Regions from separate parts of the Paenibacillus sp. P3E genome, predicted to be linked through region 4. Evidence: predicted binding sites of a transcription regulator. Region 4 holds the regulator's gene; each other region holds the start of a gene.
What was found. Region 4 encodes LexA, which represses DNA repair genes until DNA is damaged. Its sites were predicted from a motif close to CGAACATATGTTCG; they were not measured.

Region 1: the regulator LexA is predicted to act here: its motif matches at 1,869-1,882, upstream of A3842_RS03235 (YolD-like family protein).
Region 2: the regulator LexA is predicted to act here: its motif matches at 4,180-4,193, upstream of addB (helicase-exonuclease AddAB subunit AddB).
Region 3: the regulator LexA is predicted to act here: its motif matches at 3,247-3,260, upstream of A3842_RS03275 (ImmA/IrrE family metallo-endopeptidase).

Annotation. Positions count from the first base shown of each region.
Region 1 is NZ_LVWH01000013.1:548-8,359, reverse strand. Features, by position in the region: gene A3842_RS03250 (glycosyl hydrolase) at 1-223, shown strand, start outside; gene A3842_RS03245 (PH domain-containing protein) at 239-739, opposite strand; gene A3842_RS03240 (hypothetical protein) at 1,032-1,667, shown strand; gene A3842_RS03235 (YolD-like family protein) at 1,943-2,278, shown strand; gene A3842_RS32340 (hypothetical protein) at 2,308-2,475, opposite strand; gene A3842_RS03230 (M15 family metallopeptidase) at 2,671-3,357, shown strand; gene A3842_RS33150 (WGxxGxxG family protein) at 3,430-3,825, shown strand; tRNA gene A3842_RS03220 (tRNA-Leu) at 3,965-4,050, shown strand; partial or broken gene A3842_RS03215 (glycoside hydrolase family 130 protein) at 4,307-4,660, shown strand; partial or broken gene A3842_RS03210 (alpha-mannosidase) at 4,680-6,865, shown strand; gene A3842_RS03205 (ABC transporter permease) at 7,364-7,812, shown strand, end outside.
Region 2 is NZ_LVWH01000209.1:116,676-125,363, reverse strand. Features, by position in the region: gene A3842_RS26675 (Ig-like domain-containing protein) at 1-1,438, shown strand, start outside; gene A3842_RS26670 (Na/Pi cotransporter family protein) at 1,601-2,590, opposite strand; gene A3842_RS26665 (class I SAM-dependent rRNA methyltransferase) at 2,689-4,086, shown strand; gene addB (helicase-exonuclease AddAB subunit AddB) at 4,366-7,893, shown strand; gene A3842_RS26655 (UvrD-helicase domain-containing protein) at 7,890-8,688, shown strand, end outside.
Region 3 is NZ_LVWH01000013.1:9,402-15,144, reverse strand. Features, by position in the region: gene A3842_RS03290 (S-layer homology domain-containing protein) at 1-1,659, opposite strand, end outside; gene A3842_RS03285 (hypothetical protein) at 1,848-2,126, shown strand; gene A3842_RS03280 (2-phosphosulfolactate phosphatase) at 2,116-2,334, shown strand; gene A3842_RS32345 (hypothetical protein) at 2,437-2,598, opposite strand; gene A3842_RS03275 (ImmA/IrrE family metallo-endopeptidase) at 2,685-3,227, opposite strand; gene A3842_RS03270 (YjfB family protein) at 3,340-3,516, opposite strand; gene A3842_RS03265 (hypothetical protein) at 4,137-4,349, shown strand; gene A3842_RS03260 (NucA/NucB deoxyribonuclease domain-containing protein) at 4,401-4,841, opposite strand; gene A3842_RS03255 (cytidine deaminase) at 5,009-5,392, shown strand; gene A3842_RS03250 (glycosyl hydrolase) at 5,533-5,743, shown strand, end outside.
Region 4 is NZ_LVWH01000009.1:5,735-14,422, forward strand. Features, by position in the region: gene A3842_RS02885 (hypothetical protein) at 1-106, shown strand, start outside; gene A3842_RS02890 (hypothetical protein) at 222-686, shown strand; gene A3842_RS02895 (hypothetical protein) at 782-1,159, opposite strand; gene A3842_RS02900 (L,D-transpeptidase) at 1,312-1,650, opposite strand; gene lexA (transcriptional repressor LexA) at 1,886-2,512, opposite strand; gene A3842_RS02910 (LysM peptidoglycan-binding domain-containing protein) at 2,752-3,165, shown strand; gene A3842_RS02915 (DUF896 domain-containing protein) at 3,276-3,449, shown strand; gene A3842_RS02920 (hypothetical protein) at 3,534-4,061, shown strand; gene A3842_RS02925 (HAD family hydrolase) at 4,098-4,883, shown strand; gene A3842_RS02930 (FixH family protein) at 5,108-5,545, shown strand; gene metH (methionine synthase) at 5,717-8,688, shown strand, end outside.

The sequences.
Region 1 (7,812 bases), on a different contig from region 4:
TGATGGTATCCGGGTGTGGATAGACGGGGTGCTGGTCATTGATAGCTGGGTGAAGCAGAGCGGGCAGGAACGGAAGGGTATGGTGAATCTGATTGCCGGGAAGCTGCATGAATTGAAGGTGGAGTATTATGAAAACCAAGGTGATGCGCGGGCAGTTCTGATGTGGGAAAGCCCCAGACAGGTCAAAGGCGTCATTCCAGCCGGGGCATTCTATCTTCCCTAAAAGGCAGGGCGGTGTCTAGATTTGTTCGCGGTAGCTGATATTATTGGCGATTTTTTCATCGCGCACAGCTTTGCGGAGCGCATCCTTTACGGTTTGGGGATGGCGGATTCTGCGCAATATCAACTGTGGCGATGAAGCATCATCCGAAAATACCGTAAGAATTCCGATGCCGAGAATACGCTGCATGATGGACTGGTCGACAGAGAAGTCATTCACCCGCAGCAATTCGATTTCTTCAACGTCTTTGCCAATCAGTCCGGTTTTGACCATAATACGCTGGCTGGTGATCGTATATGTAGTTGTGTTCAGGCGTATAATGCCTTTGAGGCGGTCGGAAATACCGGCCGGTTTGCCCTGCCACAGTTCGATTTCAGGTCCTGAACCCGATCCGGGTGCAGCTCCAGCCGAGGAACGGCGTATGGGTGCGGCTGAATCCCCCTCAGTACTTGCTCCACATTCTCCGCAAAATTTGGCGCCTTGCTTGTATTCTGCGCCACAGCTAGTGCAATAAGGCATCGCAATCTTCCTCTCTATTAATCATGTTGCAATCATTATAGTATAAACAGAGATTTCCAGACACTGCTGGCGGTCTTTTTTTGGAATTTATATGCTCAACGCTATACATTATCCTTCTATTTCTCGCTGAAACGGTAGTTCCCTTAAAAGGACGAATCACCGTTTCTACTTGTTTTCACTGAATGGATACGCTTCAATTCCGCCAAATATACCATTCCTGCTATTTTTACATTATTTTCAGTTGCACTTTACAATACTCGATATTATTCTGTTAATTGGAGGGATTTTAAATATGAGACAAGCCTTACTGGCAGTATTACTAATGGTAGTTATGGTTCTAAGCGCCTGCAGCAATAATTCGGCACCAGCTTCCCACGAAGAAGTGCAGGAGAAGGTACAAAGCTTTTATAATGAAATGACAAAATTTGATCAAATGGGAAAATCCTCGTTGGACGCATTCAACACAACCTTAACCTCATTTTCATCAGGAAAAGCAACGGACAAGGAATTGGAAAAGGCAATAGATCAATTTCAGGACACGGCTTCGGATATCGCTGATGAAGTCAAAGATGTGAAAATTTCCAAAAGCCTGCCAGAGAATATTCAAAAGCTGCTAAAAGACTCAATGATTGCGTTTCAGAGCGCGTACTCCATCAAGGAGCAGGCCTCGAAAAGTGCGGCTTCCCCAGACGTTACAGCCGATGAGTTCAAGGATATGAACCAGCAAGCGGATGTGGCGATGTTGTACGGCATCTCCAAGCTGAATGAAGCCAGAGTAGCCGCAGGACTGATCGAGAAGGGGAGTGCGGCGGAAGAAACATTGTCTGGTACAGATACTAGCACCGCTGCAGACACACAAGCAAATACAGACACTAAGGACAAGAATACAAAGTCTGGTTCAGGTACTTCGGTCACTGACGTTAAGTAAAAAAGGAATGCCGCATAAGCGACTTCCTTACATTAAGGCACAAACAAAGGCGCTTCACAGAATAACTGTGAGCGTCTTTTTGTTAGCTATTGGGAACGTACCAGACAGAGATTCAAACGTCTGGACTTCACTCTTGTCATTCCATTGCGGCTGCATACATTATTTTGTGATTGATTAAAAAGCGGAGATGGGCGTATAATACAAACATACGTTCGCTTCTGGCGGGAATGCAATCTGTAAAACGATTTAAGAACACCATGGAAGGAGGAACGGCAATGGGAGAAAAGCTGGAAGGGAACCGCCTATGGGAGAGCAGCCGGATGATGCTGCCGGAGCACAAGAGCCGGATTTGGAACGATAAGCGGGAAATGCTTCGCCGCATGAAGCCGGTTCTGAACGAGCAGAAGCTGGAGGAGATCGAGTTCACGCTGGCGCTATCGCTGCGGAGTCATGTCCGGGTAACGGTGGTGTTGTTTGATGCTTTTGAGAATAAGCAGCTGAACGGCTTTGTGACCTCCATTCACACCCACTCGCGCGAGATCAAGCTGCAGTGGGCGGAGGAATGGAAGTGGATTGAAGTGGATGATATTGTGGAGGCATACATCGTCTGAGGGCCAGCCTTGACCCATTCGATGAAGCCCTATTCTCTATTTGTGGAATGGGCTTCTGTTCTCTCATAAGCAATCAGGGTCACTGACTTATTGCCGTTCATTTGAGCAATTGCCGCTTCGGCCTGGCGGATGATCTCCACCGCATCCTCCTGTTCACTCAATGCCGCGACTTTGTAGCTGTCACTGTGGATGTCCATGCTGTTATCCCACCTTTCACTTTTATCTTAGCCTGTTTGGGCAGAAATCATCCCGGAAAGCGGCGGGTAAACGCACACCCATATAGGCAAGATGCTCAGGCCCCGCATAGTTCGGGGTTTTTTCTTTTACAATGAAGTAAGAAGGTACAAGCAACGGCGGATTCTAGGGCATTTACTATATCAGGAGGGGATTCGATGCTGACAATAGATGAGTTGAAAAGTAAATCGGCAGACCGGCTCGGCGGTCTTCATCCCGTCCTGCTGGCGGCTGCAAATGTCCTGATACAGCGATGTTATGCCAGAGGGATCCCCATTGTCATTACTCAGGGCATGCGTACCATAGCCGAACAGAATGCGCTGTACGCACAAGGGAGAACCAAGAAGGGCAGCATTGTAACCAATGCCAGGGGAGGCAGCAGCTATCATAATTATGGCCTGGCGATGGACTTCGCGCTGCTGCTGCCGGATGGGCAGAACGTCTCTTGGGACACGAACAGGGATGGGAATGGAGATAAGCTGGCAGACTGGCAGGAGGTCGTGCAGGAAGCGAAAAAGCTAGGACTCGAATGGGGTGGGGACTGGACTTCTTTTAAGGATTATTCGCATTTGCAGCTGGCTTTTGGCCTGACTATTGCACAGCTTAAGGAAGGTCAGCGTCCGACCGCCCAGCAGGTTAAGGAAACCTTAAGCCGGATCACCGGAGGTGAGCCTGAAGTGAACAAGGATGTGGAAGTTACCATTAATCTGAATGGGATGAAGCTTACGGTTGGGGTATTGGATAATGGAACCACCTATGTTCCCGTGCGGGCATTGGCTGAAGCGCTCGGGGCCAAGGTTTCTTATGATCCTGTCAGCAAGACAGTGAATGTGGTGACTGTGTAAAAATTACTTGCATAGTTTAGGCGCCTAAGGGGGAAATTATCAGCGACAAACCACACAAGGGGGTATCACATCTTGAACAAGCTGATAACAAGTCTTGCCTGCGGCACTGTATTGTCCATGAGTCTGCTGGGTGTAGGATATGCATCCAGTGCTTCCGGTACTACCGGTATGGGTGGAACGGCACCGGTATATAACGGTTCTTCCACCAATGACCATATGATGAATAACACCACCGGCACCCTGCGTAACAATGATACGATCATGAGAGACAAGATCCGCACTGGTGACAACACCACTGTCTCTCCACTGTCCAACACCACGACAACTGGCAGATACCGGGCCACAAGCACGACGACCAACGCAACAGACAACGACAACAACCGCTCCAATTGGGGCTGGCTCGGATTGGTCGGCCTGCTCGGTCTGGCTGGCATGAGAAGCAAAAGCGGCGAACGCGAACGCCGTTAGTCCTGCAATACAAGTGGCCCGCAGCAGCTCCGGCTGAGCGGGTCTTTTTGTTAAGCACAACTTAACGAAAATTTTGATTGCGTATTCACAAGTTACGTGATATCATATTTCTTGTCGCGTTAAACAACGCACTAACCATGCCGGGGTGGCGGAACAGGCAGACGCACAGGACTTAAAATCCTGCGGTACGTGAGTACCGTACGGGTTCGACCCCCGTCCTCGGCACTAGAAGAACAAGGGTTTCAGCTCATTAGAGCTGGAACCCTTGTTTGTTTTTAAGATGGATTGCTAACATTTTGCTAACGGTGCCTCTTTTTCGTGTAGATTCGAGGTTTCCGATACGCTTGGAATGATGCTTGTACCGACTTCACGACGAACGGTTCTTGTTCACTCTCTGCGTTCGATAATTCTGTCACGCTCCATTCTCAGTCGCAGGATTTCTGCTCTAATGACTTCTTTACGACAAGGTAAAGTATTCATGATCGGACCGGGTCCTACGCCAATCGAAACGGACAAGGGCTGGCTGCTGATTTATCATGGCGTAATTAATACCTGTAACGGGTATGTGTACCGCATGGGCTGCGCCTTGCTTGACATTGCTGAACCCTGGAAGGTTAAGGCGCGCTCGCGCAACTATATTCTCGGTCCTGAAACCCTGTACGAATGTGTGGGAGATGTGCCTAATGTGACTTTCCCTTGTGCGGCTTTGACGGATTCGGCAACAGGACGAATTGCTATCTACTATGGCTGCGCCGATACGGTGACCGGACTGGCCTTTACTACAGTGGAAGAGCTCCTCAATTATATGAAGTTGTATCCGTTAGAAGAAGCTTAAGAAAAGAGGAGGATAGACTATGACTAGCAAAAGAACGGCTCACATCGTTTCTCATTCACACTGGGACCGGGAATGGTATTTACCCTTTGAGAAGCATCACGTCCGCCTGGTACAGCTGATGGATTCGCTGCTGGATAAGCTGGAAGGAGATTCAGCGTTTAAAAGCTTCTATCTGGATGGACAGACGATTATTCTGGAGGATTATCTTCAGGTTCGTCCGGAGAACAAGGAAAGACTGGAGAGATGTATCACGGAAGGCCGTCTGCTGATCGGGCCCTGGTATATTTTACAGGATGCGTTTCTGACAAGCGGAGAAGCGAATGTACGTAACATGCAAATCGGACATCAGGATGCCAAACGGTACGGGGAACCGGCAAAAATAGGCTATTTTCCCGATACGTTCGGCCTGGTGGGCCAGACTCCGCAGCTTATGCTGCAATCCGGCATCACCAACGTTTTCTTCGGGCGCGGAGTGAAGCCTACAGGATTCAATAATACGGTTTCTGAGGAGATTATGAGTCCTCCTTCTCTGAACTGATCTGGGAAGGCCCGGATGGCTCCAAAGTACTCGGGATTTTGTTTGCCAACTGGTATTCTAACGGAAATGAAGTGCCAACGGATGAAGCAGAGGCCAGGGCTTTCTGGGACAGGAAGCTGGCAGATGCAGAAAAATATGCTTCAACAGATCAGCTATTGTTCATGAATGGCTGTGACCATCAGCCGCTGCAGCTTGATTTGCCAGAGGCTATCCGTACAGCCCAGGCCTTATACCCGAACGTGGATTTCGTTCATTCGAACTTCCCTGATTATTTAAGTGCCTTGATTGCAGCTTAACCATCAGCAGTCGTCTGTAGATCCCGGATTATCTACAGTCATGGGTGAACTTCGCAGTCGACGTACGGATGGATGGGGCACACTTGTGAACACAGCTTCAGCCCGCATTTATTTGAAACAGATGAACCAGGTAGGACAGTCCCTTTTGGAAAAGGTAGCGGAGCCGCTAGCTTCCATCGCGAATCTTGCTGGTAAAGTTTATCCCCACCATCTATTCACCTATGCTTGAAAGACCTTAATGCAGAATCATCCGCATGATAGTATTTGCGGGTGCAGTGTAGATGAAGTGCACCGTGAGATGATCACCAGGTTTGATAAAGCCGCCACGTTGCTGAAAGCATCGTTGAAGATTGTGCAAAGTATATCGCTGATGCTGTAGATACATCGATTTTTACGGAATATGGAGACGATGCGTTGCCCTTTGTAGTGATGAATACGTCGGGCTGGAGACGTACAGGAACAGTAACTGTTGACTTGGATGCAGCCCGTCTTTATCTCCGTGAAGGCTTTACGTTGCAGGAGACCTGCCGAAGAATGCAGGAGATCGATCTCAGTGGACGAATGCTGGTGGATCAACATGGAGAAGCGGTACCCTGTACCTTAGAAGATCTGGGGCTGCAGTTTCGCTATGATCTGCCAGATGATAAATTCCGGCAGTCCTATATGTGCCGCAGGGTAAGAGTGACGTTCGAAGCTATGCAAGTGCCTGCGCTGGGACTTCGCAGCTATGCTTGGGTACAGTCGTCGCGGCCCACTCTTGAACATTTAAGCCTGCTATCCGGTAACCGAGTAATGGAGAATGACAGCCTCCGGGTAGAAATCGGAGAGGATGGTTCGTTTACTCTGATGGATAAGCTGAGAGGGATTTCATACCGTGATCTTGGGATTTATGAAAATACCGGAGACATTGGCAATGAATACATGTATAAACAGCCTGAAGGTGAGAGCACCTTGACCACACAAGGCCAGGCTGCAGAAATCCGTGTACTTGAAGATACAGCTTTCCGTGCTGCTATAGAGATCAAACATCATTGGGAAATCCCTTCTTCAGCTGATGAGAGATTAGATGCGGAGCAGCGTGCTTTGGTTTATTATCCGGAACGCAAGGCTCAGCGGAGCCGAGATACTGTGATCCTTAAGCTCCGGACTGTGATTACTCTGGAGCGCGAAGGCAAGGGGCTGCAAATTGCTTCGACCATAGACAATCAGGCTAAGGATCACCGAGTTCGGATATTGTTCCCGACCGACGTGCAAACGGCTGTACATCAAGTGGATTCGATGTTCGAAATAGTCAAACGAGATATTGAACCTGCACCGGAGTGGATAAATCCAAGTAATACGCAGCATCAGCAAACGTTCGTCGATATCAGCAATGATTATTAAATTGTGAAAAAATAAAGATGCCTAGGTACTTTTACTGGGTATTTTTATTTTTTACTGCTGGGTCTGTATAAAAGGTTAGGTACTTAATAAGTCTAGCTGAAAATCACAAGCGAGTTTTATATTCCAGCTTAGGAGTAGTACATGTAATTCTTGTTTTAAATAGAAAGGTTCAAGAAAAAAAACCCGACAATCGAATATAAAAGGTTAAAATAATAGGTCGAAATTGCGCTATGTCATGAATATCAAGGATTTTAACAAAAACTACACATTGAAATGAGATGTATTTAATCTAATTAGTGACTGAATTACAGTTGGCATGTATTTTTGTTGACTATCCAAAATGACATATTTACGAACAAGCGCCTGAGAACTAGTGTTTATGTAAGCGCTAGCAAAATTTAAATCCTGATACAGATCAAGTAGCTAGACGAAAAAGAACTTAGTTCTGAAGGGGGAGATACTATGCAGGGTACAAAAAGGTTGCTCATGAGCAGCCAGCTTCAGAAAAGGCGGAAAGAAAGTAATAAAACATGGAAGAGAATTATTCAAAACTGGGAACTTTATATATTTATCGCCCCGGCGTTCTTCTACTTCCTTATTTTTAGCTATGGTCCGATGTACGGTATCCAAATCGCATTTAAAAACTTTATCCCGACAAAAGGGATATTAGGAAGTGATTGGGTCGGTTTCGACCATTTTATCCGCTTCTTCAATTCTTATTACTTCTGGGATTTGCTGTGGAACACATTTAGTATCAGTCTATACGATTTGGCCATAGGGTTTCCGATTCCCATCATTCTTGCACTTGCGTTTAACGAAGTGAAAGATGGATTTTTCAAACGGTTGACACAGACCATTACGTATGCACCGCATTTTATTTCGGTAGTTGTTATGGCAGGTATGATTATTACGTTCCTCTCTTCTTCAACGGGTAT
Region 2 (8,688 bases), on a different contig from region 4:
CAAAGGTATGATTACAGTACTCGGTCCTGGTAAGGCTGTTATTACAGCCAGCTTCCTGGGCGTGTCCAAATCGGTTGATGTCTATGTGCGTTCGCCGTATGAGGCGCTGCAGCTCACGCCGGATGGAGATCAATTCCTGTTCCTTGGGGAAAGTCTGAAGGTTAAATCATTTGTGCGGGATGCCGTGAATTCAACCAAAAATCAAACAGCAGGCACAATCTGGACTTCTGACAACCAACTGACAGCGACAGTAACGGCCGACACGGTAGCTTCTGAAAATGCTGTGGCAACACTAACAGCCAAAGCAGTCGGAACGGCTGTTATCAAAGGGGATTATCTGGGTGTCAATAAGTCGTTCAAGTTGACTGTATACCCGAATCTTACAGATATGACTGTAGAAAAAACTGAGCAGGAGCTCTACACGGCGGATACTGTAAGCCTGCCAAAAGTAAGCGGAACGAAATATGACGGAACGAAGCTCGACATCAGTGATCAAATAGAGTGGACTTCCGCCAACGAAGAAATTGCTCAGATCAAGGACGGAAAGCTTGTCGGCGGTAAAGCCGGTACGGTAACCCTTACAGGCAAGATTAAGGGGAATTCAGTAACTGCTCCTTCTTCTGCGATCCGGAGCAAGAGTGTTGAAGTCAAAGTGACCGTTCTGAATAAAGTGCTTGTATTGATCGGACCAGAGGAAGCACTGGGACTGGTTATTGGTGAAGAGGAGCCGCTGCCTGCAGTTCAGGCAGTGCTTGAGAACGGGGATGAGCTGGATGTTTCCGCGACGGTAAAATGGGAGCTTAGCGGCAGCAATGCTGTAATCAAGCAGACTACTGCAGGCAAAACCCTTAAGGGATTGGCCAAAGGATCTGCCACATTGAAGGGAACCTATTCCAACAAGACAATCAGTATTCCTGTAATAATTGAGCAGAAGGTCGTCAAACTGCTCATAGAGCCAAGCACACTTGAAATGAATCTCAAGTCCTCCAAAGCAATTAAAGTGACTGGAACCTTCTCTAACGGAAAAACAGCGAATTTCTCCGGTGCTATGGATTGGGTCTCCTCCAATCTGGAAGTGGCTACGGTTAAAGGAACATCTGTAAAAGCTGTTGGCGAAGGTACAGCAACACTTACCGGGTCTTACCAGGGAATCACGGCAACTGTCAAAATTACCGTAGTACCTAAGCTGACCAAGATTACCATCAGTGAAACCAGGCTGTATCTGGCAGCAGGTGCTTCCCAAGCTGTGGTAGTGACTGCTCTGTATGATACCGGCAAGACAGCCATTGTCACTGGAAGCACGGTTTGGACAAGCTCCAAGCCTTCCGTGGCCAAGGTGAACGATTCCGGAATGATCACTGCAGTTAGCAAAGGAACAACCTCAATCAAAGGCAAGTTCAACAATAAAACAGTAACAGTATCTGTTACAGTAAAATAGGATGTTTATCCGGTACAACCGGATCTTCTGACGCAGAACATCAAGACCTGTTAATCCGCCTTTATGAGGGGATACAGGTCTTTTTTCTTAGCGCTTAAACAAGCATTAGAACTGTAGGGCTGATTGAAGTATAATGGTACAGCGATAATGCATTCTGGACAGTTATCCCTGTAGCCGTTGCTCCAGCCGGGTCCATACCGGCAGGTAGCACAGCGGCAGCACGCCAAGTGAACAGACGACATTGAAGATCGTCTGGGCATGGGCGAGCTGAGCGGCAGGACCGCCGCCGATCCAGGCAGACAAGGATTGCAGCGGTTGAATGAAGGGCAGGAACAGCAGGGCGCCGCCGACATTCAGCACGACATGTGACCCGGCGACGAACTTGCCGGAAGCCGAGCCCCCGATAGCGGCGATGATGGCGGTGACGCAGGTGCCGATGTTGGCCCCTAGCACGACGGCGATGCCAAGCGCCGGCGGCATTACCCCGGAGCTTGCAAGGCCCATCGCCATGCCGATGACCGCCGCACTGCTGTGCAGCATTGCGGTCAGGCAGGCTCCGGCAGCCAGGCCCCAGAGCGCACTGGTTGCCGCATGGTCCAGGAACCATTGGAACAGGCCGCTGGCCTGAAGTGCGGGACCGATAGACTGCATGACCGCAATGCCCCAGAGGACCATTGCAAACCCGGCCACCGCCAGGCTGAGGAACTGCAGGGGGGTGGAAATGCTGCGTATGGCGTCCGCCAACCTTGAGCCTTGGGACGGCCGCTCGCCGAGCATGACGGCCACCGCCCACATACAGAGCGATACGACCAGCAGCGGCGCAGCCATCGAGCTGATCTGCAGACCGATCAGCTCTGTGGTCAGGCAGGTGCCGATGTTGCTGCCCAGGATGATACCCAGCGTCCGGGCATAGGTCAGCAGTCCGGCGTTAACCATGCCGATGGTGAGCACCGTTACGGCAGTGCTGCTCTGCAGCAGTGCTGACAGCAGGCTGCTGGCAATCAGGCCTTTTAGGGGCGTGGAAGTTGCTTTGCGCAGACTTCTCGTAAGCAGAGGGCCGGCGAGCCTCGCCAGCGCAGCCTCCATCAGTTTCATGCCGGCGAGGAAAATGACAAGACCATATATGACAGGGAACAGCAGATCACGGATCATAGGGACAAGCTCCTTTGAACGGGGTTGTACACCAATATATGAATGCAATGAAGTGGACATGTATACAAATCAATAACAAGAACAGGGAGTTGAAGGTATTGGCATCGGTTATTCTGGAACGCAGCCGTAAAAAAAGACTGGAGCAGGGCCATCCGTGGGTCTATGCGAGTGAAGTCGCATCCGTAGACGGAGATCCGCAGGCAGGCGGATTGGTAGATGTACTTAATCATCAAGGCAGATTTCTCGGGACAGGGTATTACAATCCTGCTTCGCAGATCCGGGTAAGAATTCTATCTCAGGGTCCGCTGGCGGCAATGGATACCGCTTTTTTTGCCGAGCGGTTTGCGAGCTGTCTGCACCATAGAGAACGGTTTCTGCCTGGAGCGGATGCGTACCGCCTGGTATACGGGGAAGCTGATTTTCTGCCCGGGCTGATCATCGACCGCTTCGGTGATGTCCTGGTAGTGCAGCTGCTGACGCTGGGCATGGACAAGTGCCGCGACCAGATTGTACAGGCGCTTGTAGAGGTTGTAGTGCCGCGAGGTATTTATGAGCGCAGTGATGTAAGTGTACGCGAGCTTGAAGGATTGGAACAGAGAACCGGCGTGCTGTACGGGGAGTGTCCGCGCCATATCACTGTGAGTGAGAACGGCCTCAAGGTGATTGTAGATATAGAAGAAGGTCAGAAGACCGGATACTTTTTTGACCAGCGGGAAAACAGGGCTTCCATTGCTCCGCTGATCCAAGGCTGGGGTGGACGAAGCGGCATTACCCTCCAGGAGGTTACGGCAGAAGATGGGACGCTTCAGACTCTTCCGGTTAACAAAAGCGGCAAACCGGTCACTTTCCCTTACTGGGACGGTGCAACAGTACTGGAATGCTTCGCACATACCGGCAGCTTCACTCTCCATGCGTGCAAATACGGGGCCAAGAAGGTCACCTGCCTTGATGTATCTGCCCATGCGATTGAGAGCGCCAAAGCTAACGTGGAGCTGAACGGCTTCACCGATCGTGTGGAATTTGTGGTCGACGATGCTTTTGCTTTCCTGCGCAACCAGGTCAAAGGCGTGGAAGAACGCTCTGAGCGGGCCACCGGCAAAACGGATGCCAAGCCGGGTGCTAAAACCGCGGCCAAAGCGGATACCGCCAAACCCATGACCGCCGGGGGCGGGCGCACCTGGGATGTTGTTATCCTGGACCCGCCTGCTTTTGCCAAGACCAAGAGTGCGGTTGCAGGCGCTTGCCGCGGTTACAAGGACATCAACCTGCACGGTATGAAGCTCGTCAACGAGGGCGGCTATCTCGTAACGGCAAGCTGTTCCTATCACATGCAGCCGCAGCTGTTCCTAGACACTATCGCGGAGGCCGCCAAGGATGCGGGTAAAGTGCTGCGTCTGATCGAGTGGCGGGCCGCAGGCAAAGACCATCCGCAAATTCTCGGTGTGGACGAAGGCCATTACTTGAAATTTGCCATTTTTGAAGTACGCAGCAAATAGATCTGTATAGAAGAGCCTCTCCGGCAGCCGGAGGGGCTCTTTGTGTAAAAAGGAGAATCCAGAATATCCTAGATGGAGATATGCAAAGAATGGCAAACGTATGTTCTTGCTGGAAGAGGTATGCTATAATATTGGGACGGATTCACTTGAATATTTTCGGATTATAGATGGAATATGAACAGAACCTGTTTGCATTCCTATACGCAGGTAGCACCTATAAAACTCGTATAGCATGTTATAGCTTTAACTATTTCTCCGCTACGGAAGGGGTTTACTGTGATGACAGTACACTTTTTGATTGGCCGCTCAGGTAGCGGCAAGACTACGAAAATATGGGAGGATATCTCCTCCCGTCTCGAAGCGGAACCACTGGGTGTGCCGATTATTGTGCTTGTCCCGGAGCAGGGCTCCTTCGGTGCAGAGCAAGGGCTGCTGAAGACGGGCAAGACGAAGGGCAGCATCCGTGCCCAGACGCTGAGCTTCTCGCGGCTGGCCTACCGGGTGAAGCAGGAGACCGGAGGCAGCGCGAGTCTGCCGATCAGCGAGGAAGGCAAGAAGATGCTGATCTACAAGATCATCAGCCGCCGCAAGGAAGAGCTGAAGCTGTTTGGTCAATCAAGCGACAGACCGGGCTTTGTAGAACGGCTTAGCCAACTGCATACGGAGCTGAAGCGCTGCTGCCTGGGCACTGCTGATCTGGAGGAGCAGATCGCCCGAATGCGGGACTCCATAGGGCGAAGTCCCATTCTCGCAAGCAAGCTGGATGATGTACATATGGTGTTCCGAGAGTTGGAACAGGAAATGTCCCGGCTGTACATCGATGAGGAGGATCGGCTGGCTGAGCTGGCTGAACATATTCAGGAGTCTTCTTATATTCGCGGTGCGGAAATCTGGGTGGACGGTTTTCACGGCTTCACAACACAGGAATTTGTCGTGCTGCGGGAGCTGATGCAATATGCCGCTAAAGTCACGGTCGCTTTGACACTGGACCGGATATATCCTGCGGGCATGCAGCCTCATGAGCTGGAGCTGTTTCATCCCGCAGCAGTAACCTGTATTAAGCTTCGCGGAATGGCAGAGGAAATGGGCCTGACGGTATGGGATGAACTTCTGGCACCACCGGTGCTGCCGCGTTTTGCCGGAAGTCCTGTCCTTGCCCATTTGGAGAAGGGGTTTGGCCGGCGAATCCGCTGGAACGGTGCCGCTTCAGAGGTTGCAGATGCGATTACCCTTACTGCGGCAGCTTCGCGCAGAGCCGAAGTAGAAGGAAGCCTGAGGGAGATGCTCCGTCTTGCTCGTGAGGAAGGTGCAAAATACCGGGAGATGGCAGTATTTATGCGCAATATTGCCGACTATGAACAGCTTGTGGTTCCCCTGTTCCAGGACTACGGAATCCCATTCTTCCTTGATCAAAAGATGAATGAGCTGCATCATCCGCTAGTAGAATTTATCCGCTCTGCCTTTGATGTGGTACGCAGACGGTGGCGGTATGAGGATGTGTTCCGCTGTGTGAAGACGGAGCTGTTGCTGCCGATGGACTACAGTGTGACGCGCGCCGATATGGATGCACTGGAGAATTATGTGCTGGCTTGCGGTATTCAGGGCCACCGCTGGACGAATGGCCGGTCCTGGAAAGGAATTCCGAGTCTGTCGCTGGAAGGCGAGAGAGTCGTGGATGAAGTGCTCCTGGCAAGAATGGAAGCATGCCGGGAGATTATTACAGGTCCGCTTCAGGCTTTTGAGAAGCGGGTCAAAACAAGCCGCAGCGGACTGGAACTGTGCAAGGCGGTCTATTTTCTTCTGCAGGACACGGACGCCGCACGCAAGCTGGAACAGATGAGTGCCAAGGCGTTAGGGCTGGGGCAGCCTGAAGCGGCCCGCGAGCATACCCAGCTATGGGGAGCGGTACTGGACCTGCTGGATCAGATTGCCGAGATGATGGGTAACGAAAGAATGGAGTTTGACGTTTTTGCCGGGGTACTGGAGACAGGCTTGGCTGAACTGAAGATGGGGCTGGTGCCGCCTGCGCTGGATCAGGTGCTGGTGGGAACTATGGACCGCACCCGGGTATCGGGAGTCAAGTATGCCTTTTTACTGGGATTCAATGAAGGGGTTGTTCCCGCCCAATTCAAGGAAGACGGCATCCTCTCGGAAGGGGAACGTATGCTGCTGGAGAATGCCGGGATGGAGCTTGCTCCAGGTTCTTCCCGCAAGCTGCTGGATGAGCGTTTTCTGATTTACAATACACTAACTACAGCGAGCCGTAAGCTTTGGATCAGTTATGCGACAGCGGATGAAGAAGGCAAGGCCCTGCTGCCATCCGAAATGATCCGCCATTTGCACGGCATGTTTCCAGGGGCACTGAAAGAGCAGTTTGTTTCCGGATTTCCATCAGCTGCGGCTGGATCGGCAGACGAAATTGAGGCGCTTGAAGCGCTGCATACGGGTTTTGTGGGTCACCCGGAACAGACGCTGCGCATGCTGATTATGCAGCTTCGGCAGTGGCGGCAGGGCGTGGACATTCCCGCACTCTGGTGGGATGTTTATAACTGGTTTATCACGGATGAGGAGCATGGACCGAAGCTGGTAAAGCTGCTCGGTTCACTGTTCTACCGCAATGACGGAATCCGGTTGAAGCAGGAGACCAGTCTGCGCTTATACGGCGGAACAACAGTGCGGGGCAGTGTATCTCGCATGGAGAAATTCGTCGCCTGCGCCTTCTCGCATTTCGCTTCCTACGGACTGAGACTGAAGGAACGCCAGCTCTACAAGCTGCAGGCCCCGGATATCGGTCAGCTGTTCCATGCCGCTCTCAGCGATATGGCTTTACGGCTGCAGAAGCAGGGACGCAGCTGGGGAAGTATGACGGCGGAGGAATGCCGCCGTGAGGCCGGGGAGACTGTGGACAGGCTCTCACCGCTTCTCCAAGGTGAAATCCTGATGAGCAGTAAGCGTTACGGATATATCTCCCGCAAGCTCAAGAACATCGTCGGCCGCGCCTCTGTGATCCTTGGGGAACATGCCAGACGGGGCAGCTTTGAGCCGGTGGGGCTTGAGCTTGATTTTGGACCGGGCAAGGACCTTCCGCCGCTTAGAATCACCCTGCCAAACGGCTGCGTGATGGAGGTGGTGGGCCGGATTGACCGTGTGGATATGGCCGAAGGCGAGCAAGGCATTCTGCTGCGGGTCATCGACTATAAATCCAGCCAGAAGGACCTCAAGCTGCATGAGGTCTATTACGGGCTGTCGCTGCAAATGCTTACCTACCTGGATGTTCTGCTCACCTATTCGGAGCAATGGCTCGGCAAGACTGCTCTTCCTGCCGGAACGCTCTATTTCCATGTGCATGATCCGCTCTTGACTTCAGCGAATGGCATGAACCGCGAGCAGGCAGAGCAGGAACTAATGAAGCGTTTCAAAATGAAAGGGCTGCTGACGGCTGACCGCGAAGTAGTCTCGCTTATGGATACCACTCTGGACAAGGGGCATTCCTCGATTGTACCGGTGGCACTGAAGAGCGACGGGAGCTTTTACAGCAGTGCTTCGGTCGCTACGCCTGAGCAATGGGGACATCTGCTGACCTCGGTACGCAGCACGATCACCGATATCGGGACACGCATTACCGAAGGTGATGTGGCCATTCAGCCTTACCGGATACAGCAGGAAACAGCCTGCACCTTCTGCTCTTACCGGCCGGTATGCCAGTTCGATGAGGCTGTGGAAGGCAATGCTTACAACATTCTCGGCAAGCCGGGCAAAGAAGTCATCTGGGACCTGCTATCCCGCGAAGGAGGAGAAAAGCCATGATACGAAAAGCGGAACTAGAGCCCAAACCGGAAGGAAGCCTATGGAGCGACGACCAATGGCGCGCTATCGCTGTGAGCGGTGATGATATCCTGGTCGCGGCGGCGGCAGGCTCCGGCAAGACTGCGGTGCTGGTCGAACGGATTATCCGTAAAATCAGCAGCGAAGAGAACGGGTTCAGTGTAGACCGGCTGCTGGTGGCCACGTTTACAAAGGCAGCGGCTGCTGAAATGCGGCAGCGTATCCGCGAGGCACTGGAACGAAAGCTGGAGGAGGAATCCGGGGATGAAGAAGGGAGCAAGGGCAATGAGCATCTGCGCCGCCAGCTTGCCCTGCTCGGCAAAGCTTCGATTACGACGCTGCATTCCTTTTGTCTGGAAGTCATCCGGCGTTATTACCAGCTCATTCCCATTGATCCGGGTTTTCGGATTCTGAATGAGCATGAAGCAGAGATGATGCGCCAGGAGCTGCTGGAGGAGCTGCTGGAAGAGAAGTATGGAGAAGTGAGAGAAGACGGGGAAGATACAGTTTTTGTACAGCTGGCTGACTGGTTCAGCGGTGAACGCAGTGATGATGCTGTGCATGCGCTGGTGCAGCGGCTGCATGATTTTGCGCGCAGCCATCCCTGGCCGGCGGAGTGGCTGCGGGGTACCGCTGCGGATTTCTCACTGCCGGACACGGAAGCCCTTAGCCACACGCCATGGGTCCAGAGTATTATGGCGGAAGCGAAGCTGACACTGGACGGGGCTGCGAGTCAGCTCCGCCAGGGCCGGGATATCGCTTTGCAGCCCGGGGGGC
Region 3 (5,743 bases), on a different contig from region 4:
AGGAAATGGCATAGGCAGGGAAACTAATGTGATACTTTGTTCGTTTGACAAAGTTTTGATGCCTTCACCGTCGGCATCCGCCGTGAATTTAATCAGATAGTTTCCAGCAGGGGGCATAACTTTTCCGTGAAGTTCAAACGAAAAATCATTTGCATTGTTGATACCTGTAATATGGATGGTATGTCCGTCTTCACTGATCTGATCGGAAGTAGGATGAAGCCACTGTGAGCTCACGTTATAATAATCATCAGTGGAGAAGGTCAATCCCTCCATGGTTACATTAATAAATCCATCAACAAATGGTTCAGATGTAATAAAGTCATAGCGAATAGAATTTGGAGTGCTTCCCTCAATTAATTCTTTGGTTATGCCACTATCAAATTCAACTATGCCAGGTGCAGTTTGTGCATAAATCGCCTGTTCAAAGGTTTTGGTAACGGGTTGGCCATTGGTCGTTCCAGTAGCAGCAACAGGTGTAACCTCGACTGTGATATATTTTCCGAAATCTTGCGCTGAAGGCGTATAATGATTAATGTCATTTCCAGGTATTAGTACACGATCCGTACCATCAATAGCTGAAGAGACAAACCATCTGTAATGGATAATGGACGGATAGTCCAGTTCTTCGTCTTCATAATCGAAATTAATAGAAACTACTTCACCGACTGCAGGGGCAATATATCCAGGTTCATACTCTAATCTAAGATTCTTAACAACAGGAGCATGATTAACCGGCGTTGGCACCGGAGTAGGCGATGGTGTTGGTGATGGTGTTGGTGATGGTGAAGCAGTAGCCTCTGGTGATGGTGAAGCAGTAGGCTCTGGTGAAGGTGATGCAGTAGGTTCTGGTGATGGTGATGCAGTAGGTTCTGGTGATGGCGCAACTGTAGGCACAGGTGTTGGTGCTGCAGTCGGATCCGGAACGTATACCGCTGCCGTGATTGGAGTTGGAGATGGTGTTAGCGTCGGAGTCTGCGTTGGCGTGCTTGAAGGCACTGCTGTTGGCTGATTACTGCTTTCATCAAGAGTATTCTTCTTGACCAGGAATTTGGCAGTAACCAAAGCTACATCCTGTCTGCTGGCGTTTATTGAAGGGCTGAATGTCCCATCAGGTCTGCCTACCATTAATCCATACTCTACAGCTGCGGCTACAGCATCCTTGGCCCATACTGCAATAAGGTCTGAGTCGGGAAAGGTAAGATTTTTAGCTTTTCCTGCGGGATCTACTCCCAAGGCGTTCACGAACATCACTGCCATTTGCTCCCGGGTAATGCTTTGGAACCCGCCGAACAAATTCCCGCCCATACCTTTGACAAGGCCGGCTTTAGCGGCAGCTTCCACCGCGGCAAAGGCATAACTATCCTTCGGGATGTCTTTAAAGGTTGCTGTAGCTGGAGGTGCGGAAAGATTAAGGTTAAGAGCATTGGCAAGGACGATGGCAAAATCCTGTCTTTTAATATTCCCTTCCGGATTAAACTTTCCATCGCCGGTTCCGTTCATGATCCCTTTGGAGATAAGTTCCTGAATTGCAGCCTTAGCATAATTGTTTGGAATATCCGAAAGAGTGGGTGCAGCTGAAGCTGGGGACACGAGCGTTCCTAGTAAGACTGCTGTTGATAAAACGGACAAGGACTTGAATTTCAACTGTTGTTTTTTCATAAATTACTCCTTTTAGTGGTTAATTTCTCTAGTTGATGGACGAAGATATACTGATTCCAAAGAACCATTACTATCGTCTTATATTTATCGGATAAAGATACAACTTTATTAATATTATTAATTGATTAAAATTTATTAGTACGAACCTCAATGGATGCTTTCAAATACATGTTCACCGGAGGTATGATTTGAAAAATTTAGGGGTTATTCTGCCGTTGCTGTTGTTCATGCTTACGGGTTTGTTTACGGTCTACAGTTTTGTGTTTCCCTTTGAGGCGGGAGAGAAGCTGCAAGGCGTTTGGGTTGTGATGATCATCTTTTTGAGCCCGCTAGGGCTGGTATTGGCAATTACTAACAAGGGCAATACGCAGCCTAAGCTCAAAAAAGTCGCAATTGGCGGGAATGTGGCATTGATGCTGTTTCTTTTTTTGTATATGTCGCTAGGTGTCATCGTTCTTGGGGTTTAACGTTTGGTGTGGACTATCTGTCATTAATGAGGAGATTTGCGTCCCGGCGTCCCGGCATAAGATAAAGAGGCTGATCAGGGAGTCAGCAAGTGCACGTGAACTGCATGAGCGGGGGTATGATGCAGATGTGATCTACTGCTGCCAACTCGACAAGTATGCTGTGGTGCCGATGCTGCATGAGGGGTATTTTACAGAAGCAGAGGACTGATGATTTCGGAAAAGAAGGCGGGGCCCTCCTATTCAGATATTTGGACCCTGCCGGATGCCGGCGGGGCCGCTTTTTAACCGGGCAGCGTTATGGCATAAGTTACTAATCTTCTTGTGGTTCTTGCAGGAGAATGGAAAAAGTCTGGGTCTCGTGGTTCACTTCAATGGTTTCGATGCCCACAAAATCCGGAATTTCGGGGTGTACTGCGTCCACGCTGTAATCCGGATGGGTCAACAACAAGTGGATAACTTCGATGGCTTCCATACCGCTCCCCCCTAAGGGTAATTTCTTGATACCTATAGGCTCTGATCTCAGATAAATGCATGTCTGCATTATTATCTCCTCTGCATTTACCGAATATGTCTGTGGCTTAATTTTCTGTCCTCGTTTCGCTCCATCACAGCAATCAACTGGCCCTGGAACACACGCCGCTGAATTTGATCGATCCGCTGCAGAGCCAGCTCGCAGGGAACCTGAAAAGCAGCAGCAAGCTCCTGAATCGCATCTTCACGGAGTTCAGGCAGAGTCATCTTCGAAATCATGGAGTAAGGCATTGCCGCATATAGAATGAAGCGTTCCGATTCATCCCTCTCCGCTTGGCTAAATTGCTCAGGCATCAGTGTGTGGCTGCCGGCATGACGGAGCAGATGGCAGAGCTCATGCAGAAATTCCAGGCGCTGAAGTTCATCCGGAAGCCGGTTATCGATAAACATGCTGTACATACCGGCAGAGGCCTCAATCCCTTTGCTCCTCACATCCAAATAATGGACCCAAATATTCAGGCGCTCGGCAATATATGCAATCGAAATTTGTGCCGGCTTACGGATATCCAACCGTTCATATAAATCTTCCGTCCACTTCTCCAGAGCCGTCATTTGATAGTAAGAATGCATTTGATTCACCTCAGATACAAGATCGTATGTTCGTATTTATGGCCAAAAGAAAAGCCCAAAGGGCTTAAGGTTGACGCGAACCTGTGTTCTTATGTATCTAAGCATAAAGCAATCAAACTCTAATATCAAGTGTTTTTCCCAAGTTAGGGTGTACGCTCTGTTCAAGCATTTGAGCCATATTCTGTCCCTGAACCTCTGCCTGATCCTTGGCAATGCTGAGCACTTGCAGACTTGCAGCCTGTTGCAGACTAGCCTGACCCAATGATACGGATAAAGCGGCGATATCCATTTCACACCTCCTAAAAGTTTTGTGAGCATGGCTTCCTGTCCTTCTTCGTGCAAAACTCACTTCGAAAGCATAGTCTTAAGTTTTGTGAGTATGGCTTCCTGTTCTACTTCGTACAAAACTCACTTCGGAAGCATAGTCTTAAGTTTTGTGAGTATGGCTTGAAGAGGAGCATTCCTATTATATATCGACTTTCTTCACACAATTGATTAGGTGAATGGGATTTCTTTGCCAATTGGCCCATGCAGCACATTAGCCTGCAACATATTCTGTGCTGTAGTCAATATTTAAGAGGAGGAATTAACTATGGGAGCAGATTATGGTTGCGGTTGTGGTAATGTCGGTGGAGTAAATCAAGGTCCTCCAGTAGTGCCGGTTTGTAGCCCTTTTACTTCGACAGGAGCGATTCTGGTACTGTTCATTCTGCTGGTTATTATCACTAGAGCCTGTATATTCTAGAACGTATTATAGTATTTCAATCTGCAAATGTGGTCCTGTCTGGCGAATGCCGGATAGGGCTATTTCTTTAATAATGCGTCTTTTTCGCAGATCATCGAATATAGAACATCTGTTTGCATATAATACATACAAACGTTCTGTTTCTTCGAAGGGAGGGCCTTCACTTGCGCCCGAAGGATATAGAAAAGCTGATCGGTGAGGTGGTTGAAATTATATACGAAGATAAGGCAGGCAAAATTACACAGCGGAGAATAAAAGTTCACGGACACAAAGCCGGGCTTCTCAGAACAACTTGTTTTACAACCGGCGGACCCCGGGTTTTTCGGGTGGAGCGAATTCTGGCCTGGCGGCGGGATAAGGTAAGCCATGCCGGGTGATACAGCGTGCAAGCTGATACGAATCATATATCACCAACGGCGGGTGCCGGGCTATTTGAACATGAACTCCACCCGCGTGCCGTCAGGCAGCTCCTCCAGTTGATTGCCCACCCAGCTGCCGGCACCGCGGTTGTCCTTAGGCCTTATGTATTCGATGTCAGCACCGCTGCCGCCCTCCTCACACATGGCCATCGGCCATTCGTCGCGGTCATATCCTTTTTTGGTCGGGATCCCCTTCAAGGATTCTTTGCGGTTCTCTTCGGCTTCCTGCCGGTCGATGGTGCAAATGGACGACTCTCCACTTCGGATGGCATCCTGAATGTGCCTGGCTGTCTCCGGGTAACGGTCACTGGGGAACACCAGTTGGACAACATCAGTGTCTCCTGTAGTAGACTGACTGCCAGGCAGTGGCCCTTTCTCCTCAAACCAGTAAGCGGCGGCCAAGAGCAGCAGGACGATGATGAAACTTGGGATGAATTTCTTGGACTTCACTTTGCTGCCCCCTAAAAGTTTTGTGAGCCTATGCTTCTAAATACAGCTTCGTACAAAACTGCTTCGCAAGCATAAGCCTAAGTTTTGTGAGCCTATGCTTTCGCCAAACGTAGACTTAACCAGTATATCTTAAATCCCGCCCCATTTAGTATACTGAAAATCAGACGTTGATTGCCTGCGCACAGGAAATCATCAAGAAGCGCTATGAATGGGAGAGACATCATGTGGGAGCGGCTCTCCGGACCAAGACGGGGGAGATCTTCACCGCAGTTCATGTGGAGGCCAGTCTATCCAGAGTTACCGTATGTGCGGAAGCGATGGTGATCGGAAAGGCAATTTCCGAGGGATACAAGGAGTTTGATACGATAGTTGCGGTAAGACATCCCGATCCCGATAATGCTGAAGGGGAGATCCAAGTTGTCTCCCCATGCGGCATGTGCAGAGAGCTGATTGCCGATTACGGCAAGGATTGCAAGGTGATTGTTCCTGTAGAGGGAAGTCTAGCCAAGGTGAGTGCAGTCGGGTTGCTGCCAATGAGGTATTCCAGATAGCTGAAAAGGAATATACATAGCTTGAATATGGTTTTTGGATTCCGTGCGGGTTAGGTATGCCGATTTCATGTCGATTCGCCGTGCATTTGTCCTACACATCCCCATATGATGTAGAAAAAAGGGATAGGATGGTGGAAAAGATGGAATCACGTATACTTCGGGATTTACTGGATTCCGCCTCACGGCTGGTAGGTGATGTGCAGTGGCAGGCAGCCTTTCGAAATGTGCTGATGGCTCCGGCAGATGCTGCGCTCGCTCCCACGGCAGTGAAGCTGTTGAAAACGTTATACCGGCTGCAAGGGCAAGGAATTCTCAGCGGGCAACATGATTATCTGGAGAGCCCCGATGAGT
Region 4 (8,688 bases):
AAACCCAAGCCGTGCCAGACGTGAGCTGCTGGCTGCGAGAGCTTCCATACGGGAAGCATTACGCTTAAACGCTGCGGCTATCCGATTGCTTAGAAGTGTGCTGTAAGGTTTAATGCTTAGATCTTAACCTTCAAAAGAAGTCTTGTAATCTAAGGCATCCCCCGTGATGCCTTTTCATAGATGTGAACCCGGTTATCTTACATAAGTGGAAGGTGATAGAGATGGAACAAGATGAAGATGTTACAGTGATGAATATTTCTAGGGAAGATGTGGAAAAGGGAAGACTGGAGAATTATTTACGGGAATTCAAGAAGTATGAGAAAAAGAAAATGCGCGGGAAGGTAACGCTCATATTTAACGGGTATGAGCAGGATCGCAGAGAGATTTATCAGATCCGTGAGATTACGAATTGGGTGGATCGTCTGCTGAAAAATGTTCCTCACTTATTCTACTTTTTAAGCAGGGAGAATTATAGTATGCGTATTGTCTTTTTCTGCTTATCTGAAGTGGTAGGGCGCTCTGGGGTAGAAGTGTCGATCACCAAGGAACAGGGCCGAAGATTGATTGAGAAAGTTGCCAAAAGTGCAGTAGTCTACGCCAGGAAGCTGAAGGAGCCGGAAGAGGTGCAGCTTGTACTGGCTGAAGGCATTCTGGATGAGCTTGGATATGAGCAGACTCAGCAATAAGAACAATGTGCTCCCGGGTCGTGAATGGGATAAGCCTGAGATTCACCGGGAGACATTATCCGTCTATTACTTCAATATGTAATCATAAACAGGTTTTACATGAAGTTGAAGGACGTTATTTGCTCGGCATAGACAATCAGCTGCTTATATTCAATTTCAGTTCCAAAGCTGGCGAAAGGCCGTACAATTACATTATCCAAAACTACAAAATTGTAATTGAAAGTCTTTTCAGGATGCTCAGCACCCAAGTAGGAAATGTATTCATCAACGATGACATCGTCCATCAATGATTTGAGGTTAAATACATCCTCATTACTGCTGGTGTTCGAAGCTACGTTGCCTTGAATGCTGCCGAAGGCTGTAAGGATATTGACTCTGCGTTCCCCATGATTATTGTTCAGTAAAAGATTGGAGAGTTTACCTAATGCGTCGACCTTGAAGTCGACATGGGTTCTTATTTTGGATTGATTCAAACCAGACACTTCCTTTCAAGATTTAATTTACCAATATACAGGTTTCGACATATTACTCCGCTTTTCCTGTTTGTATGCAAAATAAATGTTTGAACATGAAGGACACCTAGTGAGACGTTGACAAATATCTCGCTAAGGTGTCCTTTGTGCTGTTATTCCCGAATAGTTACGCGGGTTCCAATGGGAACTGTTGCTGCGAGGGATAACACATCTTCATTGTACATGCGAATACAGCCATGGGAGACCTTTTTACCGATGGAGGAAGGATCGTTGGTTCCGTGAATCCCATAATGGGGTTTGGATAGGCCCATCCAAAAAACTCCGAAAGGGCCGCCGGGGTTTTTCTGTTTGTTGATAATGGTATATTCTCCAACCGGAGAGACGGATAGCATCTTGCCTATGCCGACAGGAAAACCTCTAATTACAGTGTCATTGTCCAGAAGATACAGCATTCGCTGTGACAGATCGATAATGATTCGATAATTGGGCATTTTGATCAACACTCCTTTTATGATCAGGATATGAGTGGAGTGTAGAGAGAGTTCTGGAAAATTAGATAGAAAACCTATAGCGAACAATTGTTCCCCTTCGGTTAATCAGGCAGAGGGTAACAATATAGGCCAACAAATAGTACTTAATAGTGTGGAAAACAATTGATAGATTGGAGGAATATGAAAAAACTGTTCCGCTATTAAGCGGAACAGTTATAAATGAGACGGGGACTTACTAATGAATATCGCGGAATAGGCCGATAACTCTGCCCAGAATCGTAACTCGATTCAGACGTAGAGGCTCATAAGCCGGATTCTCCGGCTGCAGACGGATATGGTCACGTTCTTTGTAGAAGGTCTTAACTGTTGCTTCATCTTCTTCAGTCATGGCAACGACGATATCGCCATTATCTGCTGTCTGCTGTTGGCGGACGATTACATAGTCACCATTCATAATGCCAGCGTCGACCATACTGTCACCAAGAACAGACAGCATGAACACTTTGTTATCACCTACATAATGAGTAGGCAGCGGAAAGTAGTCCTCGATATTCTCTGTTGCTGTAATCGGTACCCCGGCGGTAACCTTTCCAACGACTGGAATGCGTGTTACCGTCTGAACAAATTGATGAACATTCTCGGAATCCTCTTGTCCCAGCAGTTCTATTGCACGCGGTTTCGTTGGATCACGGCGGATAAGCCCTTTCTTCTCCAACCGGTCCAGGTGACCGTGTACCGTGGAGCTGGAAGCCAGTCCTACAGCTTCACCGATTTCCCGGACAGAAGGCGGATACCCCTTGCTGCGGACTTCGTTACGAATAAATTCCAGGATCGCCAGTTGACGACTCGAAATCTTTGACATCGGAATCAACCCCATATACTATGTTTGGGAAAATTATAACATAGAACTTCCGTTCGTACAAACATAAGTTCTAAAACGATCGGGAATGGCAGCTGGAGAATGGAAAAGCGGAGTTGATATAACAGAAAAAGAGGTTCGAAGAATAAGGGAACAATTGTTCGAAAAAAGTATTGATCAAAACACATGTTCGTGTTATATTAATTTCGAAAGTAAGAACAAGTGTTTGGAGGTCGGTTAATATGTTAAAGTACAGCACATACCGTAGTATTTACGACGAGGTTCATGAGGACCAAACAGCGAGAGCCCGTTCTGCATACAATGATAGACTAGATATGAAGAATCTTCTTTTCTCTTTAACAGCACCTTGCCGCAGATTGCTCCGCCAGGACACAATTGTAAAGCTGGCCTTGATTTTTCTGTTAGTGATTTCCGGATTTACTGTGGTAGGCAATGTTTTTGCGGGATCGGTGTTGTCGGCCAAGCAGGAGAAGAGGGTTGTTGTTGAACGCGGGGATACACTTTGGAGCATAGCACTTAAGAATAAACCGGCTCATATGAAAACGGCTGTATATATAGAAGGAATCAAACGGACGAGCGGTCTTAAGAACAGCAATATCCAAGCCGGCGATGTGCTGAGTTTACCTGTATATTAATACTGATAGAGTACCTATAGATGGATACCAGGAGCTTTCAGGGAGTAGACCTTGACAAGCTCTTTTTCTCATGGCAAAGTTAGAATGAATTTATAGGGGAGGGGAACATATTGAACATTGACGAATTGGTCGCCCGCATCAATGAATTAGCGCGCAAACAGAAGAGTGACGGCCTGAATGAAGAGGAGCTTACGGAAAGAGCCAAGCTTCGCGAGATCTACCTGGGTAATATCCGCAGTAACTTCCGTGCTCAACTTAATAATATTGAAATTGTGGACAAATAAGCGCATGAACAAGGCAACAAGGCAGGAGTTAATGATGCTCTGTTCCTTTTCATAGATATTATAGGATGACTAGGGGGAACTGACATGGCCCGTTCTTGGGAAAGAATGGTTCAACGCAACACACAGCAAATCAACAAGCAACGCAAGAAGCAAGGGAAAGATTCCATCTATGCATCAACCACTTCTGCCGCGGCAAAGAGCAGCGATATTTTTAAAGGCCGCAATATTGTATTTCCGGTTATATTGTTGATGCTTGGCATCATGTTCTGGGTAGTTGGTTCTATAGATGAAGCTAAAGGCAGCGGCATTCTTGCCAACTGGCTGGGAGTGGTACTGTATTTCCTGCTTGCGGCACTGCTGTTTTTCCGCCGTCCATATTTGAAGGTTGAACGTGCCAGACTTGCCACCATTAAATACAACCGTGAGCGTCAGCTTCCAGCAGCGGATATTGAAAAAATTACCGTTACCCGTGGTGCAGTTTCCATTAAGTATAAAGGTAAACGCACACAGTGGGTATTCTCCAGGTTGTTCAACCGTTATGACATTAATGCAATGGGTGAGCGTCTGGAGCAGTTCGCCAAGCAGAATCATGTAGAATATGTGAACGAATAGAAAGATACGTCCTGCATAGGGAGAGGGAGAACTATAATGCCGATTTCCGCCGTACTCTTTGACCTTGATGACACACTGCTCTGGGATGAGCGTAGCGTTGAAGAAGCATTTCGTTATGCCAGTGAAGCAGCAGGTGAATCCGTCGATCCTAAGGAACTGGAAGCAGCTGTCCGCAGGGAAGCGAGGAATTTGTATGAATCATATGAAACGTTTCCGTTCACCAAGCTGATTGGGATCAATCCTTTTGAAGCGCTGTGGGGGAATTTTACAGCAGGTGAACAGCTTGAATTCCGGAAGATGGAGCAGCTTGCTCCTGTCTACCGTAACGAATCCTGGCGCCGCGGGCTGGCAGCACTGGGTGTGGAGGATGAAGCGCTGGCTGCAGAGCTGGCTGCTAAATTTGCCGCAGAACGCCGAAGCCGCCCATACATGTATGAAGAAACGCTGCATGTGTTAGACCAGCTCAAGGGTAAGGTGAAGCTGCTGCTCTTGACGAACGGGTGTCCTGCATTGCAGCAGGAGAAGCTGGATGGTGTGCCTGCGTTGATTCCGTACTTTGACCATATTGTGATTTCAGGCAATTTCGGTAAAGGCAAACCGGACAAAGGGATATTTACACATGCGATGGAACTGCTTGATATTTCGCCGGAGGAAGGAATTATGGTTGGCGACAAGCTGACTACTGATATCCTTGGCGGTCTTGGCGCAGGCCTGACTACCGTATGGATTAACCGCACCGGTAAAGAAACTGATCCTGAAATTACACCGGACTATCAGATTGGTCATCTTAGTGAGCTTCTTCCGCTTGTGAAATCTTTATAGTATCTCTTCCAAAAACCGTTATCCTGATCAAATGGGGATGCGGTTTTTTTTAGCATGTAAATAAATCTCGTGTGTATCAGTGGCGATGTGACCATTCTCACAAATTGGGGTGGGAAAAAGAGTTGGATTACTGATTATCTGAATATTATGTGTATAATAGAAAAGAAATGCTTCACAGATATGTCAGTATGATATTAACCTACCTTGATTCGGAGGGATTCCAAATGATCCATCAAAGGAAGCTGGCAGCATTTTTATCGGTAATGATCACAGTAGCTCTTTCAGGCTGTTCAGGAGGCGGGAAGACGGAGAGTCATATGCATACTGTGGCAAACATGTCTATGGAGCCTATAAAAGTAGAGTTGAATTGGAGCCCCCAGCAGGTTACTGCAGGCCAGAAGGTGAGTTTTGAAGCGCTGGTGACACAGGACGGCGAACCAGTGAATGATGCAAAAGAGGTTCTTTTTGAAATCAGAAGTAACAGCAATACGGACAAGAAGTTGGAGTTCACTGGGGAATCAGCAGGGGATGGTACATATAAGGCTGAAGGAATAGTAGAAACAGCTGGCGAGTTTACGGTGACTTCCCATGTAACTGCTCGGACACAGCATTCTATGCCCAGTAAAAAGCTTGTGGTTCAGCCACAATACAACAAAACCTAAGGCGGGGGGCTGCCGCCAGCAATAACAGATAATGTAGATTGGAAAGGAAGGCTTTTCGAATTCCTTATATTCTGCTAAACTTACTCTAATGTTTTACTGGGGGGATAGAAAGTGGCTAAATTCACACTTGCTGAAAGCTTACAACAGCGCATACTGATTCTTGACGGAGCAATGGGTACGATGATTCAACAGGTGCCGCTTACCGGTGCGGATTTTGGCGGAGAAGAGCTTGACGGTTGTAATGAAATGCTGGTGCTCACCCGGCCTGAGGTCATACAGGATATTCATGAGAAATATCTGGAAGCCGGTGCGGATTTAATTGAGACGAATACTTTCGGTGCGACTTCTGTCGTGCTGGCCGAATATGATATTCCACAGCGGGCACGCGAGATCAATCTCGAAGCCGCCAGACTGGCCCGGAATGCCGTAGACAAATATGATACAGCTGACCATCCACGTTATGTTATCGGGGCTATGGGACCAACAACGAAGACCCTTTCAGTGACTGGTGGTGTCACATTCCATGAACTTGTGAAGAGCTATGAGGAACAGGCGGTCGCGCTGATCGACGGGAAAGTGGATGCGCTGCTGCTCGAAACTTCTCAGGATACACTCAATGTGAAGGCGGGAAGCATCGGCATCCGCAATGCTTTTGAGCAGACGGGGGTAACGCTGCCGGTCATGATCTCAGGGACGATAGAACCGATGGGGACTACACTTGCCGGGCAGAACATTGAAGCTTTTTACATTTCACTGGAGCATTTGAAACCTATCTCCATCGGGCTCAACTGTGCGACCGGACCTGAGTTTATGCGTGACCATATCCGTTCACTCTCGGCAATCTCCTCAGCAGCAGTAAGTTGCTATCCGAATGCAGGTCTGCCCGACGAAAACGGTAATTATCACGAGTCGCCGGATTCTCTTGCCCGTAAGCTTGCCGGTTTTGCCGAGAAGGGCTGGCTCAATATTGCCGGGGGTTGCTGCGGAACCACACCGGACCATATCCGTGCAATGGCTGAGGCGCTTGCGGTGTATCCGCCCCGTGGTCTAGATGGACAGCATCCGCCGGCACTTTCCGGGATTGAGCCTGTATATATTGAGAGTGACAACCGCCCGTATATGGTGGGTGAACGCACGAATGTTCTTGGCTCGCGGAAGTTCAAGCGGCTGATTGTGGAGGGGAAATATGAAGAAGCTTCCGAAATCGCCCGGGCTCAGGTGAAGAGTGGTGCACAAGTGATAGATGTCTGTGTTCAGGACCCGGACCGTGATGAGAGTGAAGATATCAAGAAATTTCTGGAACTGGTGGTCAAAAAGGTAAAGGTTCCGCTTATGATTGACACCACCGATCCCAAGGTAATTGATCTGGCACTACAGTACTGCCAGGGCAAGGCGATCATTAACTCCATTAATCTTGAAGATGGTGAAGAAAAATTCGAGCTGGTCACTCCGCTGATCCATAAATATGGCGCCGCCATTGTTGTGGGCACCATAGATGAAACGGGACAGGCTATTAAAGCTACAGATAAGCTGGAAGTTGCGAAACGTTCTTACGAGCTGCTGGTTAATAAGTATGGTCTGGCGCCGGAGGATCTGATTTTTGATACACTGGTATTTCCTGTAGGTACCGGGGATGAGCAGTATATCGGTTCCGCCAAGGAGACAATCGACGGTATCCGTCTAATTAAGGAAGCCCTTCCTGAGGTGCATACCATCCTGGGTATAAGCAATGTCTCGTTTGGTCTGCCTGAAGCGGGTCGCGAGGTGCTTAACTCGGTATTCCTCTATGAATGCACTAAGGCCGGACTGGACTATGCCATCGTGAATACGGAAAAGGTAGAGCGGTATGCCTCCATTTCAGAACAGGACCGTTATCTGGCTGAGCAGTTGATCTATAATACAAATGATGATACGTTGTCCGCATTCGTTGCCGCTTTTCGCGGGAAGAAGGTGGAGAAGAAGGAGAAAATCTCCAGTCTCTCCTTGGAGGAGCGCTTGGCCTCCTATGTAGTGGAAGGGACCAAAGAAGGCTTGATTCCCGATCTGAACGAAGCTCTGAACAAGTCGGGTCCGCTGGAGATCATTAACGGTCCGTTGATGGCTGGAATGTCTGAAGTTGGCAGACTGTTCAACAACAATGAGCTGATTGTTGCAGAAGTGCTGCAAAGCGCTGAAGTGATGAAGGCGTCTGTCAACCATTTGGAACAGTTCATGCAGAAGGATGAGACATCTGTAAAGGGTAAGATCATGCTGGCTACGGTTAAGGGTGATGTGCATGACATCGGTAAAAATCTGGTGGAGATCATCCTCTCCAATAATGGTTACGAGATTATCAATCTGGGTATAAAAGTACCACCGGAGAATATCATCGAAGCGTTTCGGCGGGAAAAAGCGGATGCGATTGGCCTGTCCGGCTTGCTCGTGAAGTCGGCGCAGCAAATGGTGCTGACTGCTCAGGATTTGCGTACCGCAGGTATCGATGTGCCGATCATGGTTGGCGGCGCTGCATTGACACGCAAGTTCACCAAGACACGTATCCGGCCGGAATATGACGGTCTGGTGCTCTATGCCAAGGACGCCATGGACGGCCTGGATATCGCCAACCGGTTGATGAATCCGGATGAACGTTTGAAAATTGAAGAGGAAGTGCGCCTTGAAGCTGAGGCGGCGGTAGCCGTGGCTCCACAGCAGGAGCTGCCAGTGCTGACAAGGGCGGTCCGTTCCAAGATTTCGGCGGATGCTCCGGTCTTTACGCCGCCTGATCTGGAGCGGCATGTCCTGCGCAATTACCCGTTAGGACATATTATTCCTTATGTAAATATGCAGATGCTGCTGGGTCATCATCTTGGACTGAAGGGTTCAGTGGAAGCTCAGCTTGCTGCTGGTGACCAACGCACAGTGGAACTCAAGGAGACCGTGGATAACATTCTGCATAAAGCGATGCTGGAAGGTACGATAACTCCGCAAGCCATGTATCAATTTTTCCCGGCTCAAGGGAATGGCAATGACATTCTGATCTACGATCCGCAGGATACAGCCAAGGTACTCCATACCTTCACTTTCCCCCGACAGAATGTGGAGCCTTATCTATGTCTGGCAGACTTCTTGAAATCCGTTGACAGCGGAATTATGGATTATGTCGG